4 regions of the Streptomyces tirandamycinicus genome follow, and region 3 is predicted to be linked to each of the others. Evidence: riboswitches for the same ligand, from Rfam matches in the RefSeq annotation. Region 3 holds a riboswitch; each other region holds the start of a gene.
The links. A riboswitch is a leader RNA that binds a small molecule or an ion and turns the genes downstream of it on or off. The one in region 3 is predicted to bind cyclic di-AMP.
Positions count from the first base shown of each region.

Region 1 (4,743 bases), 1.2 Mb from region 3:
AGGGACCACATGCCCATGGGTCACACGGCCACAGCCCGGGCCGGCTCCGGAGGCCTGACAGCGACCGAGCACCGCCTGGCCAACGGCCTGCGCGTGGTGCTCTCCGAGGACCACCTGACCCCGGTCGCCGCGGTGTGCCTCTGGTACGACGTCGGCTCCCGCCACGAGGTCGAGGGCCGCACCGGCCTGGCCCACCTGTTCGAGCACCTGATGTTCCAGGGCTCCGCCCAGGTGCCCGGCAACGGCCACTTCGAGCTGGTGCAGGGGGCCGGCGGTTCGCTCAACGGCACCACGAGCTTCGAGCGCACCAACTACTTCGAGACCATGCCCGCCCACCAGCTGGAGCTCGCGCTCTGGCTGGAGGCCGACCGCATGGGCTCCCTGCTGGCCGCCCTCGACGACGAGTCCATGGAGAACCAGCGGGACGTCGTCAAGAACGAGCGCCGCCAGCGCTACGACAACGTCCCGTACGGCACCGCGTTCGAGAAGCTGACCGCGCTGGCCTACCCCGAGGGCCACCCGTACCACCACACCCCGATCGGCTCGATGGCCGACCTGGACGCGGCGACGCTGGAGGACGCGCGGAACTTCTTCCGCACCTACTACGCGCCGAACAACGCGGTGCTGTCGGTCGTCGGCGACATCGACCCGGAGCGGACGCTCGCCTGGATCGAGAAGTACTTCGGGTCCATCCCGATGCACGACGGCAAGCAGCCGCCGCGCGACGGCTCGCTCCCGGAGATCATCGGCGAGCAGCTACGCGAGGTGCTGGAGGAGGAGGTTCCGGCCCGGGCCCTGATGGCCGCGTACCGCCTCCCGCACGACGGCACCCGCGAGGCCGACGCCGCCGACCTGGCGCTGACCGTCCTCGGCGGCGGCGAGTCCTCCCGGCTGCACAACCGGCTGGTCCGCCGCGACCGCACGGCCGTCGCCGCCGGCTTCGGCCTGCTCCGCCTCGCCGGCGCGCCCTCCCTGGGCTGGCTGGACGTGAAGACCTCCGGGGGCGTCGAGGTCCCCGACATCGAGGCCGCGGTCGACGAGGAGCTGGCGCGGTTCGCCGCCGAGGGCCCCACGGCGGAGGAGATGGAGCGCGCCCAGGCCCAGCTCGAGCGGGAGTGGCTGGACCGCCTCGGCACCGTCGCCGGCCGCGCCGACGAGCTGTGCCGGTACGCCGTGCTCTTCGGCGACCCGCAGCTGGCGCTCACCGCCGTCCAGCGGGTGCTCGACGTCACCGCCGAGGAGGTGCGGGCCGTCGCCGCGGCGCGGCTGCGCCCGGACAACAGGGCGGTGCTGGTGTACGAGCCCGCCGCGGCCGCGGACGACTCCGGAAACGCCGGCAGCGCGGGTGACGCCGGGAGCACCGGTCGTGCCGGTGAGGCCGGGGGCAACGACGACACAGAGGGGACGGACCAGTGACCGACGCTGCCGTGACCATGGACCTCCATCCGCAGCCGCAGCCCGGCGACGCCAAGCCCTGGGCCTTCCCCGCCCCGGTGCGCGGCACCCTGGGCAACGGGCTGACCGTGCTGCGCTGCAACCGCCCCGGCCAGCAGGTCGTGGCCGTGGAGATCTTCCTCGACGCGCCGCTGGACGCCGAGCCCGAGGGCCTGGACGGCGTCGCCACGATCATGGCCCGGGCGCTGTCCGAGGGCACCGACAAGCACACGGCGGAGGAGTTCGCGGCCGAACTGGAGCGCTGCGGCGCCACGCTCGACGCGCACGCCGACCATCCGGGGGTCCGGCTCTCCCTCGAGGTACCGGTCTCCCGGCTGCCGAAGGCCCTCGGCCTGCTCGCCGAGGCGCTGCGCGCCCCGCTGTTCGCCGACAGCGAGGTAGAGCGGCTCGTCCGCAACCGGCTCGACGAGATCCCGCACGAGACCGCGAACCCGGCCCGCCGGGCCGCCAAGGAGCTCTCCCGGCAGCTGTTCCCGGCGTCCTCCCGGATGTCCCGTCCTCGGCAGGGCACGGAGGAGACCGTCGAGCGCATCGACGCGGCCGCGGTCCGGGCCTTCTACGAGGCGCACATCCGGCCCGCCACGGCCACGGCCGTGGTCGTCGGCGACCTCGAGGGCGTGGATCTGGACGCCGTGCTGGCCGACACGCTCGGCGCCTGGACGGGCGACTCGGCCGAGAGCCGGCCGATGCCGCCGATCACCGCGGACGACACGGGCCGCGTCGTCATCGTGGACCGCCCCGGCGCCGTGCAGACCCAGTTGCTGATCGGCCGGATCGGACCCGACCGCCACGACCGGGTGTGGCCCGCCCAGGTCCTGGGCACCTACTGCCTCGGCGGCACGCTGACCTCCCGCCTGGACCGCGTCCTGCGCGAGGAGAAGGGCTACACCTACGGCGTACGGGCCTTCGGCCAGGTACTGCGCTCCGACGCCCCCGCGGCCCCGGGCGGAGCCGGCGGCGCCGCGATGCTCGCCATCAGCGGATCGGTCGACACCCCGCACACGGGCCCCGCGCTCGAGGACCTGTTCACGGTGCTGCGCACCCTCGCCGCTGAGGGCCTGACGGACGCGGAGCGCGATGTCGCGGTGCAGAACCTGGTGGGCGTGGCGCCGCTGAAGTACGAGACGGCCGCGTCCGTGGCCGGCACGCTGGCCGACCAGGTCGAGCAGGGTCTCCCGGACGACTACCAGGCCCAGTTGTACGCGCGGCTGGCCGGCACCGGCACGGTGGAGGCGACGGCCGCGGTGGTCAGCGCCTTCCCCGTGGACCGGCTGGTGACGGTCCTCGTCGGGGACGCGTCCGAGATCGAGGAGCCGGTGCGGGCGCTCGGGATCGGCGAAGTGACCGTTGTCACGGGCTGATTGACCGCACCTCCTCCGGGCAGGGGAAAGGGGGCCCCTCGGCTTCGCGCCGAGGGGCCCCCTTTCCCCTGCCCGGAACACCTCCCCGACCATCCGCCCGTATGTCCGGTTTGATGAGGAGGGTCGGTGTCTGCCCTGTGGCGTGCACTACAAATATCCGTGTCTGTTTGGTGATTGAACGAAGATCGGCTTAGCGTCTTCTGCGCTGTCCGCCAGTTGCACACGCCGCACCCGCGGCATCGGGCAGCCATCGCCGAGTCCCCGTCCGGCGCGAGCCTGGGGAGCCGGGGACCCATATGTCCCCTGGGGTGAATCGGGTGCCTTCGCCTTCGCGCGGAGGGGCTCGTAGGAGACCTTCCTGCTCCGAACCCGTCAGCTAACCCGGTAGGCGAGAAGGAAGGAAAGGATCAGCCACTTCATGGCGTTCACCCGTGCCACCGGGAAGCACCGTGGTCCGAGCCGCCTGTCGCGCAGGAGGGCGGGCGTCGCCTCCGTCGCGGCCATCGCCACCACCGGCGTCATCGGTACCCTCGCCTCCCCGGCCCTCGCCGCCGAGGCCGGCGGGCCCGCCCCCGTCGAGGACACCGGACTGACCCAGGCCGTCGCCGCCGACTCGCTCGCCGAGCAGATCGGCGCCCAGGCGGATGCCCAGCAGCAGGAGGCCGCCCTGGCCGCGGCCCAGGAGAAGGCCGAGGCCGAGGCCAAGCGCAAGGCCGAGCTCCGGGTGCAGGCCGCCCGCGACGCCGCGGAGCGCGCCGCCCGCGAGGCCGAGCGCAAGCGCCTGACGACCTACACGCTCCCGGTCGCAGGTTCCTATGTGAGCACCGCCTACCGCGCCGGAAGCGCCCTGTGGTCCTCCGGCAGCCACACCGGCGTCGACTTCCACGCCGCCTCCGGCACCGAGGTCGTCGCGGTCGGCATGGGCACCGTCGTGGAGGCCGGCTGGGGCGGCGCCTACGGCAACAACGTCGTGATCCGCATGCACGACGGCACGTACACCCAGTACGGCCATCTGTCCTCGATCAGCGTCTCGGTCGGCCAGCAGGTCGCCCCGGGCCAGCAGATCGGCCTCGCCGGATCGACCGGGAACTCCACCGGTCCCCACCTCCACTTCGAGGCCCGCACCGGACAGGACTACGGCTCGGACATCGATCCGATCGCGTACCTCCGCTCGCACGGCGTCCGCGTCTGACGCGTGCACCGTTTCGACCGAGGCCCCGGCTCCTCAGAGCCGGGGCTTTCGGCGTATTCCGGCCAAAAGATATCCATGGATTAGGATAGGCCTTCGGAAATTCCGGCCACCTGCCATAGAGTCACCGAAACAGACGTCGCTCGACGGGGTTTCGCGGCGATTAAAGCGGAGGTTCGGTATGCGCGTTCCCGCACGCTCGGTATGCACGGCGATCCGCGACGACATCGTCTCCGGTGTGTTCGAGCGCGGCAGCCGGCTCACCGAGGAGCAGCTGGCGCGCCGCTACGGCGTCTCGCGCGTCCCGGTCCGGGAGGCGCTGCGCACCCTGCAGTCGGAGGGGTTCGTCGTCACCCGCCGCCACGCCGGGGCGTGCGTGGCCGAGCCCACCGAGCAGGAGGCCGCCGACCTGCTGGAGATCCGGCTGCTGCTGGAGCCCCTCGGTGCCGCGCGGGCCGCCCAGCGGCGGACCGAGGCGCACCTCAAGGTGCTGCGCGGACTGGTCCGGCTCGGTCAGGACCGGGCACGGCGCGGCCAGGGCGAGGACCTGCGCTCGCTCGGTGCCTGGTTCCACGAGACGCTGGCCCAGGCGTGCGGGAGCCCGGGGCTCACCGCGCTGCTGACCCAGCTCCGGTACAAGATCGCGTGGATGTACGCGGTCGAGCAGCCCGCCCGTCCGCTCGAGGCGTGGGCCGAGCACGGCGCGATCGTGGACGCGGTGGCCCGTGGGGACGCGGA
Region 1 is NZ_CP029188.1:5,315,871-5,320,613, forward strand. Features, by position in the region: gene DDW44_RS23395 (M16 family metallopeptidase) at 16-1,416, shown strand; gene DDW44_RS23400 (M16 family metallopeptidase) at 1,434-2,816, shown strand; cyclic di-AMP (ydaO/yuaA leader) riboswitch at 3,058-3,221, shown strand; gene DDW44_RS23405 (M23 family metallopeptidase) at 3,235-4,008, shown strand; gene DDW44_RS23410 (GntR family transcriptional regulator) at 4,187-4,743, shown strand, end outside.
Region 1: linked by a shared signal. The riboswitch ahead of DDW44_RS23405 (M23 family metallopeptidase) and the one ahead of DDW44_RS18435 (C40 family peptidase) in region 3 are both predicted to bind cyclic di-AMP.

Region 2 (4,743 bases), 2.6 Mb from region 3:
GATCCGCAGCTTCCAGCCGCGCCGGAGCCGGGTGACGGCCGGGCAGGCCGCCGCACTGCGGCGTCTCTGGCCGGTCTGGGGGCTGGACATCGACGGGCTGCGCACACTGGACCTGGACGCGATGTTCGGCGGACTGCCGGTCGTCCTGGAGATCGGCTTCGGCATGGGCGAGGCGACCGCGCAGATGGCCGCGGCCGACCCGGGCACCGGCATCCTCGCCGTGGACGTCCACACCCCCGGCCAGGGCAATCTGCTGGCGCTCGCGGAGCGGGCGGGCCTGGACAACGTACGGGTGGCCAACGGCGACGCCATCATCCTGCTCCGCGAGATGCTGCCGCCGGCCGCGCTCGACGGCGTGCGGGTGTACTTCCCGGACCCCTGGCCCAAGAAGCGCCACCACAAGCGGCGGCTGATCCAGCCCGAGTTCCTCACCCTGGCGGCGAGCCGGCTGAAGCCGGGCGCGCTCCTGCACTGCGCGACCGACTGGGAGCCCTACGCCGAGCAGATGCTCGAGGTGCTGACCGGCCATCCGGACTTCGAGAACACCCAGACCGGCGGCGGCTACGCGCCCCGGCCGGCCTTCCGACCGCTGACCCGCTTCGAGGGCCAGGGCCTCGACAAGGGCCATGTGGTGCACGACCTCCTCTTCCGGCGCCGGAGCGGGTGAACCCGGAGGCGCGTGCGCCCTCAGGGCACCAGGGCGATGAACCGGCAGACGCGGTGCACCCGACGCCCCGGGACGGGTGACGGCAAGAGCGTGACGCACCCCACGGCACCGGAGCGGGTGACCCCGGAGGCACGTGCGCCCGACGCACCGGGACGGGTGACGGCGAGGGCGTGATGCACCCGACGGCACCAGCGCCGTCGCGCGTTGTCCGTGCCTCTCGTTAGGGTCGTGTGGTGTCCGACTGGTCCCCGCAGCCGCATCCGGCCGCCCGCCTCGCCGTCCCGGCGTGCGACGAGCGGCCGCTGTTCGACGCCGTGCCGGAGCGTGCCCGCTGGCGCTACAAGCCGCGCCGCGACTTCTGGCGCAGCAGGGCCGTACGCGCCTGGGCACTCATCACTCTGCTGGCCCTCTCGGGGCTGATGATCCTCGCGCTGGTCCGCGAGCAGACCGGGACCGAGGGCTTCCTGGTCGGGCTCGGTCTCGCCGTGCTGCCGGTGCCGCTGCTGGCCGCGGCCTTCCGCTGGCTGGACCGGGTCGAACCGGGCCCCTGGCGCAACCTCGTCTTCGCCTTCGCCTGGGGTGCCTGTGCGGCCGCCCTCGTCGCCATCATCGCCAACACCTTCGCGACCCGGTGGATAGCCACCGCCACGGCCGACCCGACGCACGCCGACACGATCGGCGCGACCGTCATCGCACCCGTGGTGGAGGAGACTGCCAAGGCGGCCGCCGTGCTGCTGCTCTTCCTCTTCCGGAGACAGGACTTCACCGGCCTGGTCGACGGGGTCGTGATCGCCGGTTTCACCGCCACCGGTTTCGCGTTCACGGAGAACATCCTCTACCTCGGCAACGCCTTCGGTGAGGACCAGGAGTTCGGCACCTCGGGCTTCGCCTCCGTCACGGCGGCGACGTTCTTCGTCAGGATCGTGATGTCGCCGTTCGCCCATCCGCTGTTCACCGTGCTCACCGGCATCGGCTTCGGCCTGGCGGCGGCCACGGCACGGCACCGGAGGGTGCGCAGGGTCGCCCTGCCGCTGCTTGGCCTGCTCCTCGCCATGGGCATGCACGCGCTGTGGAACGGCTCGGGGGTCCTCGGCCCGCTGGGGTTCTACGCGGTGTACGCGGCCTTCATGGTGCCCGCCTTCGGTCTGCTGACCTGGCTGGCGGTGTGGTCCCGGCAGCGCGAGCTGCGCACCGTGGCGGCGGAGCTGCCCGCCTACGCGGCGGCGGGCTGGCTGGCCCCGGCCGAACCGCTCGCCCTGTCCTCCATGAAGGCCCGCACGATGGCCCGCGATCTGGCAGGCCGCACCCACGGTCCGGCGGCCGCCCGCGCGGTCTCCGAGTACGAGGCCTTCGCCACCTCCCTGGCCTTCCTCCGGCACCGGGCGGGACGGGGCGCGGCCGGGCCGGACTTCGTCGCCCGCGAGCAGGAGCTGCTGCACCATCTGTGGCAGCGCAGGGACCTCGCGGGACCGGCCCTGACGTACGCCGCCCGGGCGACGGGCCGTGCCTGGCAGCCCCCGCCGCACCTGGACTACAGCGGCTTCAACCCGTACCGCGGCTGACCGCTCCCGATCGGTGGTGGGCGGGTCCGCCCGGCGGGAACGCGCGTCCTCGCCGCGGAGCCCGGCTCCGGAGCACGGCACGGCCGACGGCCGGGGCGTCGGTGGGACGCGTACCGGGCCGTCGGCGACCGGAGCACCTGCGCCGTACGGACGGAGGACCGGCCGCGCGGGCCGGGCCGTACCGGCCGTACAAAGGGGGACTGACCGCCCGGGCCGGGCAGACCGCACCGACCTCACCGGCCGGGCAGACCGGATGAGGCGGAAGGGATCAGGCAGGCAGGCAGGCCGGGCGGGTAGGTAGGTAGGCAGGCAGGCAGGCAGGCAGGTGCGACCGTTTCAGACGGAAAGGCCCTTGCCGCGCAGCCATGCGGCGGGGTCGATGCCGTCGCCACCGGGGGTGTGCACCTCGAGGTGCAGGTGCGGGCCGGTGACATTGCCCGTGGCGCCGACCCGTCCGATGGTCTCGGAGGTGGAGACCTTCTGCCCCGCGCTCACGGTCATCGACGACAGATGGCTGTACCAGACCTCGGTACCGTCCGCGAGCTCCAGCACGATGTGGTAGCCGTACGAGCCGGACCAGCCGGCCGACTTGATCGTGCCGCCGTGTACGGCCTTGACCGGGGTGCCCGTCGGCGCGGCGAAGTCGAGACCCGTGTGGTAGCCGGAGGACCACAGCGACCCGGCCTGTCCGAAGGTGGAGGTGAGCGTGTACGACGAGGTCGGCAGGGAGTAGCTCGCCGCGAGCTTGGCGAGACGCTCGGCCTCCGCCTTGCGCGCGGCCTCCTCCGCGGCCTTGCGCTCGGCCTCGGCGGCCGCTTCGGCCGCCTTCGCGGCCTCGGTCTTCTGCCGCTTCGCCTCGGCGGCGGCCTGCTCGACCGCGGCCTGCTCGGCGGCCGCCCGGGCCTCGGCCTCCGCCTCGGCCTGCTGCTGCTCGGCCTGCTGGAGGATCCGGGCACGCAGGGCCTCGCCCGCGTCACCTCCCTGGCCCGCGGCGTCGGCCGTGGTGAGCGGCCCGTCGGCGACGGTCTCGTCGGCGGGGTCGTCCGCCATCAACGAGCCCACACCGGGCAGCGATTCGGGGTCCGGGAGTTTGTCCGCGATGACATCGGGAAGGGAGATGGAGACCGCGGGCTTGTCCTGGGCGGTGGCCATGCCGCCCGCGCCGACCGCGGCGATGACGCCGACGCCGAGGACGGTGGAGCTCCGCGCGAGCGCGTTGCGCTGCTTGACGACGCGGTGCCTGCCACGAACGGGACGGACCGATTCCTCGGTCGGGTTCCACTCCTCCGCCGCGGGGGCGGGAGCCCACTGGTCGCTGGGTGCCCACTGGGTCGTGGGGGGCTCCTGGAGGGCAGGCTTGTTGGACGCCACGGAGGCGTTCTCCTTTCCTTCCTTCTCGCCTACCGGGTTAGCTGACGGGTTCGGAGCAGGAAGGTCTCCTTCGGGCACCACAAGGCACCCGATTCACCCCAAATGGATGGTTCCCCGGTTCCCTTGCGGGATTCGGCGCATGCGCACGGTGCCGCCTCTTGCGACGGCTGGGACGACCGCGCTGCGTTATCGAACGTTAATAGAGATCGAGGCCCGATTCCAAGCTGTTCCCACTGATCGTTAAGGACGTTGGCCAGAACTTAAGCGCAACAACCGGTTCGAAACGGGCAAGTTCTCGCCTCTCGCTCAAGCCAACATTCCTGACTGTTCGTCAAATGTTATGCGCAGGGCACGGATCTGATCACGCTCCGTGGCATCGTGCCGCTCAGACAACTCACAAGCCCCCTGCGCCACACAGGCACCAGCGGGTCCCGTCACGGGTGAGCCGGCGTCGCCCTGCGCCGCGGCGACTGCTGCTCCACCCGCCGGGTGACCGCGAGCAGCGCCATGTCGTCCGTCGCCGCACCGCCCGTGTGCCGGCGCACATCGGCGACCACCACGTCCAGCAGCTCCTCCGGGCCGGAGAAGGCACGGCCACCCAGCCGCCGGCGCGGGTCGTACATCACGTCGTGTGCGTCCCGCGCCTCCGACAGGCCGTCGGTGTAGAGCAGGAGCGTGCCACCGGGCGGATAGGAGGTCTCGGACACCAGGTCCGGCTCGGTCCCGAGGTCCATTCCCAGCGGCAGCGCCCGCACGGGCGGATCCAGCACGAGCAGCGCGCCGTCCGCCGCGAGCAGCAGGGGCGCCGGATGCCCCCGGTTGACGACCCGGACCCGTTCCCCGCCGCGTGGGATCTCGGCGAGCACGGCGGTAGTGAAGCCCTCGAAGCTCTCGAGCCCGGCATCCCGCGCGCCCTCCCGTGCCAGGGCCCGCTCCAGCCGCTGCGCCACCCCCGCCAGCGAGACCTCCTGCTCGGCGGCCTCTCGGAAGGCGCCCAGCACCAGGGCCACCGTGCCGACCGCGTCCAGGCCCTTCCCCCGCACGTCGCCCACGATCAGCCGCACCCCGTGCGGAGTCTCCTGCACGGCGTACAGGTCCCCGCCGATGAGCGCGTCCCGCTCGGCCGCCTCGTACCGGGCGGCG
Region 2 is NZ_CP029188.1:1,528,587-1,533,329, forward strand. Features, by position in the region: gene trmB (tRNA (guanosine(46)-N7)-methyltransferase TrmB) at 1-667, shown strand, start outside; gene DDW44_RS06780 (PrsW family intramembrane metalloprotease) at 901-2,229, shown strand; gene DDW44_RS06785 (M23 family metallopeptidase) at 2,566-3,600, opposite strand; cyclic di-AMP (ydaO/yuaA leader) riboswitch at 3,612-3,748, opposite strand; gene DDW44_RS06790 (PP2C family protein-serine/threonine phosphatase) at 4,035-4,743, opposite strand, start outside.
Region 2: linked by a shared signal. The riboswitch ahead of DDW44_RS06785 (M23 family metallopeptidase) and the one ahead of DDW44_RS18435 (C40 family peptidase) in region 3 are both predicted to bind cyclic di-AMP.

Region 3 (4,743 bases):
CCCCGGCGGAGCGCCAGGCGGCCTGGGTCAGCCCCGAGCAGTCGAAGGCGGACGGCCCCGTGGCGCCCCAGACGTACGGCTTGCCGAGCGCTCCGTAGGCGTAGGCGACCGCCTGTGCGGCCCGGGGGTTGGGTGCGGCGACGGCGGGAGCGCCGCGGAGGGCGTCGCGGTCCGCACGTTCCGCGGGGACGTCACCCCGGCCGGCGTAGGCGGCGCGCTCCTCGGCGCTCAGCCGGGCCAGCAGGGCCTCGGCCGCGGCCAGCTTCTCCCGTACCGCCGCGCGGTGCCGCTCCACTCGTGTCCGTTGCTCCTCCAGCACGGCGAGCCGTTCACCGGCCTCGGCCCGCACCTGCTCGAGCTCCCTCATCTGCCGGTGCACCGCGGCGACGGTGGCGGCCTGGCGGTCCCCGACCCGTTCGGTCAGTTCGGCACCGGCGAGGTACCGGGAGGGGTCGGAGTCCAGGACGAGCCGTAGGGCGGGGTCGAGGCCGCCCGCCCGGTACTGGGCCGTCGCGAAGGAACCCAGCGCGTTGCGGGAGGCGTTCAGGCGCTCCGTGCGCCGGGCGGCCTCGTCGCGGAGTTCCTCGGCCTCCCTGCGTGCCCTGTCGGCCTTCTCCTTCGCCCCGTTGTACTTCTCGGTCGCCTCCTCCGCCTCCCGGTACAGGCGGTCGGCCCCGGCCCGTACGTCGTCCGGAGCGGGGGCCGGTGCGGCGTGCCCGGCGCCCTCGAAGGCGGTGGCGGTGGCCGCGCCGGCGAGTGCGAGGGTGGCGGAGAAGCGTGCGGCGGTGCCGGGAAGCGTGCGCTGCCTGGGCTTGCGGTGCGCTGCCACGAGGGCCAGTCCTTCCGTCGGGGCCCGCCGGTGCGGGTACCGGTGGCGGACCGTACAGGGGGAGCGGTCCACCACCGGCTCTTCCGGCGGGGGTGGCCGGAGCGGCCGTCCGGGTACGGACGGCGGTGCAACCCGCCACCTGGGGGAGGACGCTAAGCCTCCGGGGCGCGGAGAAGGGGCGTCATGACCGGAATTGGCGGCAGAGGGACCGCCGGAGTTCGCTTGCGACCGTAGGGCTAGGCTCCGGTGCCATGGACGTACTCATCAATGTCTTCGTCGCCCTGCACATCATCGGTATCGCGGCGCTGCTCGGCGGCTTCCTGACGCAGATGAAGGCGATGGGGGAGGGGACGGCGCGCTTCACCCCGGGGATGCTGCACGGCGCGCTCACCATGCTGGTGACGGGCGTGGCACTGGTGGGCCTGAACCAGGCGGACGACCAGCCGGTGAACAACCTCAAGGTCGGTGTCAAGCTGGTCGTGCTGGTGGTGATCCTGGCCCTGGTCTACGTCAAGCGGGACGAGGAGGCCGTGGACCGGCGGGTGTTCGGGGCCGTCGGCGGCCTGACCCTGGCGAACGTCCTCATCGCGACGCTGTGGACGTGAGGGACGCTCGTTCTGCCTGAGGACTTCCCGAGACATGAGGGACGCCCCTGTACGTGAGGGACTTCCCTGTGCGTGAGGGACTTCCGTGTACGGGAGGAACTTCCCTGTGCGTGAGGGACTTCCGTGTACGGGAGGGGTCCTGAGGTCGCGGGGGTCCCCGGCGGACGGGAGTGATCCCGCCGGGCAGGCGGCGGAACGCGGGCGCTCCGGGGCGTTTCCACCGGACCGCGGGAGGCGTCCCCACCGGACCCGCGGCGCGCGGACCGCCCGGACCTGAGCGATCCCGGAGCCTCCGTCCGGAGGGAGCAGCCCGGGTCCCCCCCGGCGGCACCTCAGGACCCCCTCCGACACGTTGCACGCACGCCGCGACGTCCGCTCTCGGAGGCCCCCCGCGGCGTGACTGCGGCGGTGCCGGGCCTCCGGCGCGTCACCGCTACGCGGGGCGGACGTGGCGTTCTGCCGGTTGGGCAGGGCGTTGAGGGGCGCGCCACCGCTACGCGGGGCGGACGCTCCCGTGAACCGGTATGTAGTAGATCGACTCCTCGCGGACGTTGGCGCCCGGCTCGGGGGCGTGGATCATCATGCCCTCGCCTGCGTAGATCCCGACATGGCTGATGTCTTCGTAGAAGAAGACCAGGTCACCGGGGAGCAGCTCGGCCGTGGCCACGCTCTGCCCGGACTGCACCTGGTCCCAGGTGGTGCGGGGCAGGTCGACGCCCGCCGCGCGCCAGGCGGCCTGGGTGAGCCCCGAGCCGTCGTACGAGCTCGGGCCGGTCGCGCCCCGGACGTACGGCTTCCCGATCTGGGCGCGCGCGAAGGACAGCACCCGCTCGGCCTTGGCGGCGTAGGTGCCGCCGGCCGTTCCGGAACCCGTGCCCCCACCCGCCCCGGCGGCGTCCGCGTTCCTGCCCGCCGCTTCCCGCGCCTGCCCCCCACGCTCCCGGAGCTGCCGCCCGGCCTCGGCCTCCGTCCCGGCCATCGCCTCGGCCTCCGCCCTGGCCTCCGCCCTGGCCTCCGCCTTCCGGCGGGCCTGCTGCTCCTTCTGGCGCTCGAGGTCGGCGAGCCGTGCCCGCTCCTCGGCGGTCAGTTGCGACAGCAGCTCCTTCGCCTGGGCGAGCTTCCTCTGGACGGCCTGCTTCCTGGCGCGCAGCGACTCCTGCGGGTCCGTGGCGTCCGTGGCGTCCGCGTGTGCATCGAGGCCCCCGGTGGCCCGGGAGCGCTGCCCGGCCGACTCGGCCCGCTGGGTCTCGTACGCGGTGACGGCGCTGCGCTGCTGCCCGGTCAGCCGGTCCCTCTGCTCCGTCGGGCGCCACTGGTCCGTCTGGTCCGTCTGGTCCGCCAGGCCGCCCGTCTGGTGTGTCAGGCCCGCCAGGTCCGTTTGGTGCGTCTGGTGCGTCTGGTCGGCGTGGGGCCGCGGGCCGTCGGCGAGGAGCAGCGCGGCGGTCCGGGCGGCGTCGCCGGTGGGGTATCGGGCCGGTGTGTGGCCGCCGAGGGCGCGCCGCGACTCGCCGGATTCCTCCGTGCGCTGGGCGGCCCCGTCGAGGGCCCGGGCCGCCGTGCGGCGCCGCTGCTCGGTGGGCTCCTTCGCCCTGTTGTACTCCCGGGTCGACGAACCCGCCTGCCGGTAGAGGTCGTCGATCTTCTTCTGGACTTCCTCGACGGTGGGCTTCGGTCCGGCGGTCGCGTTCTGGGCCGAGAGGAGCGAGACCCCCGCGATGGCGGCCGTCGTGAACCCGACGGCAGGTGTGTTCGTACGTGTGCGGCTGCGCGGCTTGCGGTGCGACGCCAAGGCCGGCATCTCCTTCCGTGCGACGCCTACCGGGTTAGCTGTCGGGTTCGGACGGAACGGAAGGCTGCCCTACGGGCCGGGTGAAGACCGGCCCGATTCACCCCGGTTGTGCTTCGTGAGTGGGTCCCCGGTTCCGAACTCCCCTGCGAGGGGCACGGATTCGGCGCGGCTGCCCGGCTGGCGTGGTTCGCCGAAGGGGGTACGGGCTGCCTGGGCGAGCACGCTAGCCAAAGTGTGGTGCTGCTGTGAAGGAGAGTGGCCGATATGCCCGATACATTTCCGTGACCTTGGCGCTGTGTGTCCGTCTCATGACCGGAGGTGTCCGGTAGTGATTCCCCTGAAGGCGGCGGCGGACTGTCGGTGGGGCCGCCTAGACTCGGAGAGCGATGAGCAGCCTCTTTGACGACAGTTTCCTGGCGGACCTCCGGCGGACCCCGGCCCCCGATGAGCCCCCGCCGCCGGAGGACCACGAGCACCTTCCCGCGGAGGAGGTCCCGCACGACCTCTTCGAGGGCAGGTTCGACGCGCCTCCGCCCGGTGACGCCTACTACCGGGACGGCGCCCCGCGCCCCGTCATCGACCCGGCCGCCCTGCTGAGCGGGCTCAACGAGCAGCAGCGTGCCGCCGTCGTCCACACGGGGTCGCCGCTGCTCATCGTCGCCGGCGCCGGCTCCGGCAAGACCCGGGTGCTGACCCACCGGATCGCCCACCTGCTGGCGACCCGCGAGGTCCACCCCGGCCAGATACTGGCGATCACGTTCACCAACAAGGCCGCGGGCGAGATGAAGGAGCGCGTCGAGCAGCTCGTCGGCCCGCGCGCCCGCGCCATGTGGGTCTCCACGTTCCACAGCGCCTGTGTCCGCATACTGCGCCGGGAGAGCAAGAAGCTCGGCTTCACGTCGTCCTTCTCGATCTACGACGCCGCCGACTCCAAGCGGCTGATGGCACTGGTCTGCCGTGACCTGGACCTCGACCCGAAGCGCTACCCGCCGAAGGCGTTCAGCGCCAAGATCTCGAACCTGAAGAACGAGCTGATCGACGAGGAGGCCTTCGCCGCCGAGGCGGGGGGCGCCCAGGCCGAGGGCTCCGGGGGAGGTTTCGAGAAGACCCTGGCCGAGGCGTACCGCATGTACCAGGCCCGGCTGCGCGAGGCCAACGCGCTGGACTTCGACGACATCATCATGACCACGGTCCATCTGCTGCAGGCGTTCCCGGACGTCGCCGAGCACTACCGGCGCCGGTTCCGCCACGTCCTGGTCGACGAGTACCAGGACACCAACCACGCCCAGTACACGCTCGTGCGCGAGCTGGTCGGCACGGGGTACGACGACCTCGACCCCGCCGAGCTGTGCGTGGTGGGCGACGCCGACCAGTCGATCTACGCCTTCCGCGGCGCCACCATCCGCAACATCCTCCAGTTCGAGGAGGACTACCCGGATGCGACCACGATCCTGCTCGAGCAGAACTACCGCTCGTCCCAGACGATCCTCTCCGCGGCCAACGCCGTGATCGAGCGCAAC
Region 3 is NZ_CP029188.1:4,134,001-4,138,743, forward strand. Features, by position in the region: gene DDW44_RS18425 (C40 family peptidase) at 1-829, opposite strand, end outside; gene DDW44_RS18430 (hypothetical protein) at 1,081-1,434, shown strand; gene DDW44_RS18435 (C40 family peptidase) at 1,928-3,232, opposite strand; cyclic di-AMP (ydaO/yuaA leader) riboswitch at 3,231-3,399, opposite strand; gene pcrA (DNA helicase PcrA) at 3,610-4,743, shown strand, end outside.

Region 4 (4,743 bases), 1.8 Mb from region 3:
TCGAGCATCTGGTCAACGCCGCCCGTACGTTCATCTTCGACACCGGACTCGCCCCGGCCGCGGTGGGTGCGGCCCTCGCGAGCCTGCGGCTGCTGCGCCGTGAGCCCGCTCTCGCGGACCGGGCCCGGAGCGTGGCGAGCATCCTGCACGGGCGGTTGACGGAGGCGGGGCTGACCGCTGCCCGGCCGGACGCGGCCGTCGTCTCCGTGCAGGCCCCGTCACCGGAGTCGGCGGTGCGCTGGGCGGCGGACTGCCGTGCCGCCGGTCTCGTGGTGGGCTGCTTCCGGCCGCCGTCCGTACCGGACGGGATCTCGCGGATCAGGCTCACCGCGCGCGCCGACCTCACCGAGCGCCAGATCGGGACGGCGGTGGCCACCATCCTGGAGACGGCACCGGAGGTCTGAGACGGTACCGGAGGTCTGAGACGGTACCGGAGGTCTGAGACGGTACCGGAGGTCTGAGGTGGCTTCCGGGATCTGAGGCGCCTCCGGGAGCGGGACCACGGCGAGAGCCAGCAGCCGGGACGCGGCGGACTCCGGTTCCGGCGCGGCAGCGTCTCGCGCCCGCCGCTCCGGCCGGTCAGCGCGGTGGAGTGCCCAGTCCGTGGACGAATCCGGTCCAGGCGCCCGGTGAGAACACCAGGTACGGCAGTCTCGGGTTCTTCGAGTCGCGCACGGCCACGGCGCCTTCGCCGCACCGTGCGGTCTCCACGCAGTTGTTCATTCCGACACTGCGGCTGCTGCGCCGCCAGGACGTGCCGGGCTCGGGGCGTACACATGCGTCGTGAGCAGACATCGGGGGGTGCCTTCCCTACACGCCGTCACGGATCCCTGCGACGAGATCCAACGAGTCGGTCGGGGAGAGCGCATGCGCCTGCATGGTGCGGAAGGCGGCGCCGTACGTCTCCAGGTCTTCCTTCCGTTCGAGGTAGAGACTACTCGTCAAGTGGTCGAGAACAACCACGTCCAGATCAGAAGTGTTCGGAAAGGAGAAGATAACGAAAGATCCGGTCAGTCCCACGTAGCCGCCCATGGAGAAGGGCAGCACCTGCAGGCGCACATGCGGGAGTTGGGCCATCTCCAGCACCCGGCGCAGCTGACCGCGCATCACCTCCCGGCCCCCCACCCGGCGCCGGAGGACCGCCTCGTCCAGCACCGCACTGAAGGTCAGCGGGCGTTCCGCCCGAAGCACGCGCTGGCGTGCGATGCGCACCTCGACCAGCGAGTCCACCGTCGCCGACGGCACACCCTCCAGCGCGGAACGGGTCACCGCCCGCGCGTAGTCGGGCGTCTGGAGCAGCCCGGGCACCACGGAGGTCTCCAGCGTGCGCGCCGCGCTCGCCTGGGACTCCAGGCTGATGAAGTCCCGGTACTGCGGCGGAATCACCCCGCGATAGGCGTGCCACCAGCCCTTTCCCCCGCCGTCCGCGGTGTCGGCAAGCGTCCCCAGCAGCTCGCGCAGCCGCTGGTCGGCCACTCCGTAGGCGTCCAGCAGCAGCGCGACATCGGCCGGTTTCACACCGCTCGTTCCGGTCTCTATGCGGCTGACTTTCGACTGGTTCCAGCCGACGAGGAGTGCCGCCTCACGGCTTGTGAGGCCGACGCCCAGCCGCAGACCCCGCAACTCCTCCCCGAGCTTGCGCCGGCGTACCGCGGGACCCTGCCGCATGCCGTGTCTCCTCGCATCCTCTCGTGTCCCCCGGTGTCCTCCGGTATCCTCTGCCGCCCCCTGGTGTCGCGCGGTGTCCCTTGGTGTCCTCTCGTGTCCCCTGGCGTCCTCTCGCGTCCTCCGGCGGCTGCCGGGCCGCCGCCGGGGCACCGGGCGGCCCGGCACGGGTGACCGCTCGGGGGCACATGCAGGCGCACTGCCAAACGCCCAGTCTGAGCCCAAATACGCTCTCGCGTCGCAGAGTTCACCGCTTTGAGGGACAGATATATGCATATCCCGGTGGATCCGCTCCCAAGGGGGCGGCAACAGTGGCAGTCTGGCGCGAAGCGCAGTCCGAGGCTGTTCCGGCATCCAATCCGCTGTGTGCCGCGCTCCGGCAGCCCCGGTGGGAAAGGGACAGCTCGCCATGGCAGACCATCAGGAAGCCTCCGTCACTCTGCCGAGCGATCCCGCCTCGGTATCCGCCGCGCGCAGATACGTCTCCGAGGTGCTCGCCGAGTGGGGACTGCCCGGGGAGGACGGCACCGCGGACACGGTTCGTCTCATCGTCTCCGAACTCGCCACCAACGCCGTCCAGCACACCTTCGGGCTGTCCCCGACCTTCACGGTCGACGTCCGCCTCGAGCGCGACGAGCGTCTGTGCGTCGGTGTGACGGACAGCCATCCGCGCCGGCCCCAGCGCCTGCCCGCGGCCGTGCAGCAGGACAACGGCCGCGGCATGGTGATCATCCGCTGGCTCACCGCGGAATGCGGCGGCAGGCTGTACGTCGATCCCACACCCGAGGGTGGCAAGACCGTCTGGATCGCCATGCCCTGGAGGGCGGCCGCCGCCGATCATCCGCGGTGAGGGTCCGGGCGCGCGGGGCGGGCCTGGCCCCGGGTGGCGGCTCCGGCCGGGCCCCGGGTGGCGCGGCCGTCCCGCTCCGGCCGCGCCGGACCGGCCGCGCCCACCGCCGAGTCGCCGCGCACGGGGGCGGTTCCGGCGCCCCCCGGCGGGGCGTGTCCGCCGCCCGGTGCACTCGTCGGCGCACGGGGCGGCGGACATGCCGGCTCGGCTAGCGCACCCGTCCGTAGCGGACGCTCTTGGACCAGATCTTGGTCAGCTTCACGACGGAACCGCTCTTGGGCGAGTGCCAGATCTTCCCCGCCCCGGCGTAGATGCCGACGTGGTAGACGTACCCACGCGAGTGGAAGAACACCAGGTCACCGCGCTCGCGCTGGGAGGCGGAGATATGGCGGGTGCGGTTGTACTGCTGCTGGGCCGTGCGGGGCAGCTTCTTGCCCGCCTTCTTGTAGGCGTAGAGCGTGAGCCCCGAGCAGTCGAAACGGTTCGGACCGGTGGCTCCGTACCCGTACGGGGCTCCCTTCTTCGACGCGGCGACCTTGAGAGCCTTCGTCGCGTGAGTCGAGGCGGCGTGCGCCTCAGGTGCGCCGCCCGGCACGATCAGTGAGCCGCCGACGGCGGCGATCGTGAGTGCCGAGACGGCACCCGTCCGGGACAGCAGGGACGGGAGATGTGTCTGCGCAGTCATGCGCAACCCTTCGTCAGCCGCCTGTGAAGGATGACCTGTCGGGTTCGGACCGGCGAAGACGCCCGGCCGCGTACGCGGCTTCACCCCAAGGACCCGCCACCGATCCGGCGGCCGGCCCGCACTGCTGGGTCCTCCACTCCTGCCGAAGCCCTCATGTCGACCAGGCATCCGGTGCGGCGGCAGGACTCGGCGTCCGCCCGGACCGCCCCGCCGCGGTGGCGGGGGCTTGTCGTCCCACGGATCTTGACCCATGAACTGCCCGATTTCCGACTCGAAACGACGGTTTGTGAGGCTCCTCACCACTGATCTGTTCGAGTGGACAGAGCCGTTCGGGGGACCCGGCGTCCCCGGGTGATGAGCCCCGTACCTGCGGCGGAGCCGGTCGTTGGGCCGTTCGGGCCACGCCGTCGCGCAACTCGCACGGGACCAAAGCCGAAGCCGCCGGTGGTCCGGATGGGCGACACCCGGTCGTACGCATCACGGGCGCACCGGAGGGCTCACGACAGGGGGTGCGCGGCGGCTCGTCAACTCGGTTCCTCCGGCGGCAGGGTGACCCGTGACGCTCTGCGCTCTCCGCCCAACACCCGCAGTGCGCGGGCCAATGTGGTGGCGTGCAGCTCGCTCTCACCGCGCGTGTGCATGACCGTCAGGGCGTCGCGGAGTGCGGTGGCGCCGGCGACCAGTGCCTGTGCGGCGCGCAGGGCGCCATACGTGTGCGTCCCGCGTGCCGGGTTGATCCTTCCCATTTGGTCGATCACTTCGAGGTAGCGGTCGATGAACTCGCTCTCGGCGTGCGTCAGGGCGGGCAGCGGCGGCAGCTCCGGTGGCAGCACCGTCCCCTCACCGGTCGCCGGCGGAAGTCGGGGCGGCCTTCCGGTTCTTGACGATGTGGTCGATCAGCCCGTACTCCCGTGCTCCCGCGGCGTCGAGCACCGTGTCGCGCTCCAGGTCGGCGGCGACGCGCTCCACGCTCCGGCCGCAGTGGCGGGCGAGCATGACGGTGAGCTGCTCCCGCAGCCGCAGCAACTCCTGCGCCCGGAGGTCCAGATCGGTGGGCTGCCCCTGCGCCGGTTCCGGCAGCGAGGGCTGCCGGACCAGCACCCGGGCACCGGCCAGGGCCGTGCGCTTGCCCGGGGCGCCGGCCGCGAGCAGTACGGCGGCGGTCGACGCGGCCTGGCCCAGGCAGGTGGTGGCGATGTCGCAGGTCACCGTCTGCATGGTGTCGTAGATGGCGGACATGGCGCTGATCGGGCCGCCCGGCGAGTTGATGTAGAGCGCGATGTCCCGGTCCGGTGCGGAGTACTCCAGGTACAGCAGCTGCGCGACGACGTCGTTGGCCGAGGTGTCGTCGACGGGAGCGCCGAGCAGGACGATCCGCTCGGACAGCAGCTTGGAGTACGGATCGAGCGTGCGCTCTCGGCCGCTCGCGCGTTCGGTGAACTCGGGCAGGACGTGACGGGCGGACGGACGTTCCACTGCGTACCACTCCTCCGGCGGCCGCTCCGGGCGGCCGTGTCTGCGGTGTCTGCGGTGCCTGCTGCGA
Region 4 is NZ_CP029188.1:2,374,940-2,379,682, reverse strand. Features, by position in the region: gene DDW44_RS10480 (8-amino-7-oxononanoate synthase) at 1-404, shown strand, start outside; gene DDW44_RS10475 (DUF397 domain-containing protein) at 580-795, opposite strand; gene DDW44_RS10470 (helix-turn-helix domain-containing protein) at 811-1,668, opposite strand; gene DDW44_RS10465 (ATP-binding protein) at 2,075-2,515, shown strand; gene DDW44_RS10460 (C40 family peptidase) at 2,724-3,200, opposite strand; cyclic di-AMP (ydaO/yuaA leader) riboswitch at 3,204-3,360, opposite strand; gene DDW44_RS10455 (hypothetical protein) at 3,725-4,033, opposite strand; gene DDW44_RS10450 (ATP-dependent Clp protease proteolytic subunit) at 4,041-4,676, opposite strand.
Region 4: linked by a shared signal. The riboswitch ahead of DDW44_RS10460 (C40 family peptidase) and the one ahead of DDW44_RS18435 (C40 family peptidase) in region 3 are both predicted to bind cyclic di-AMP.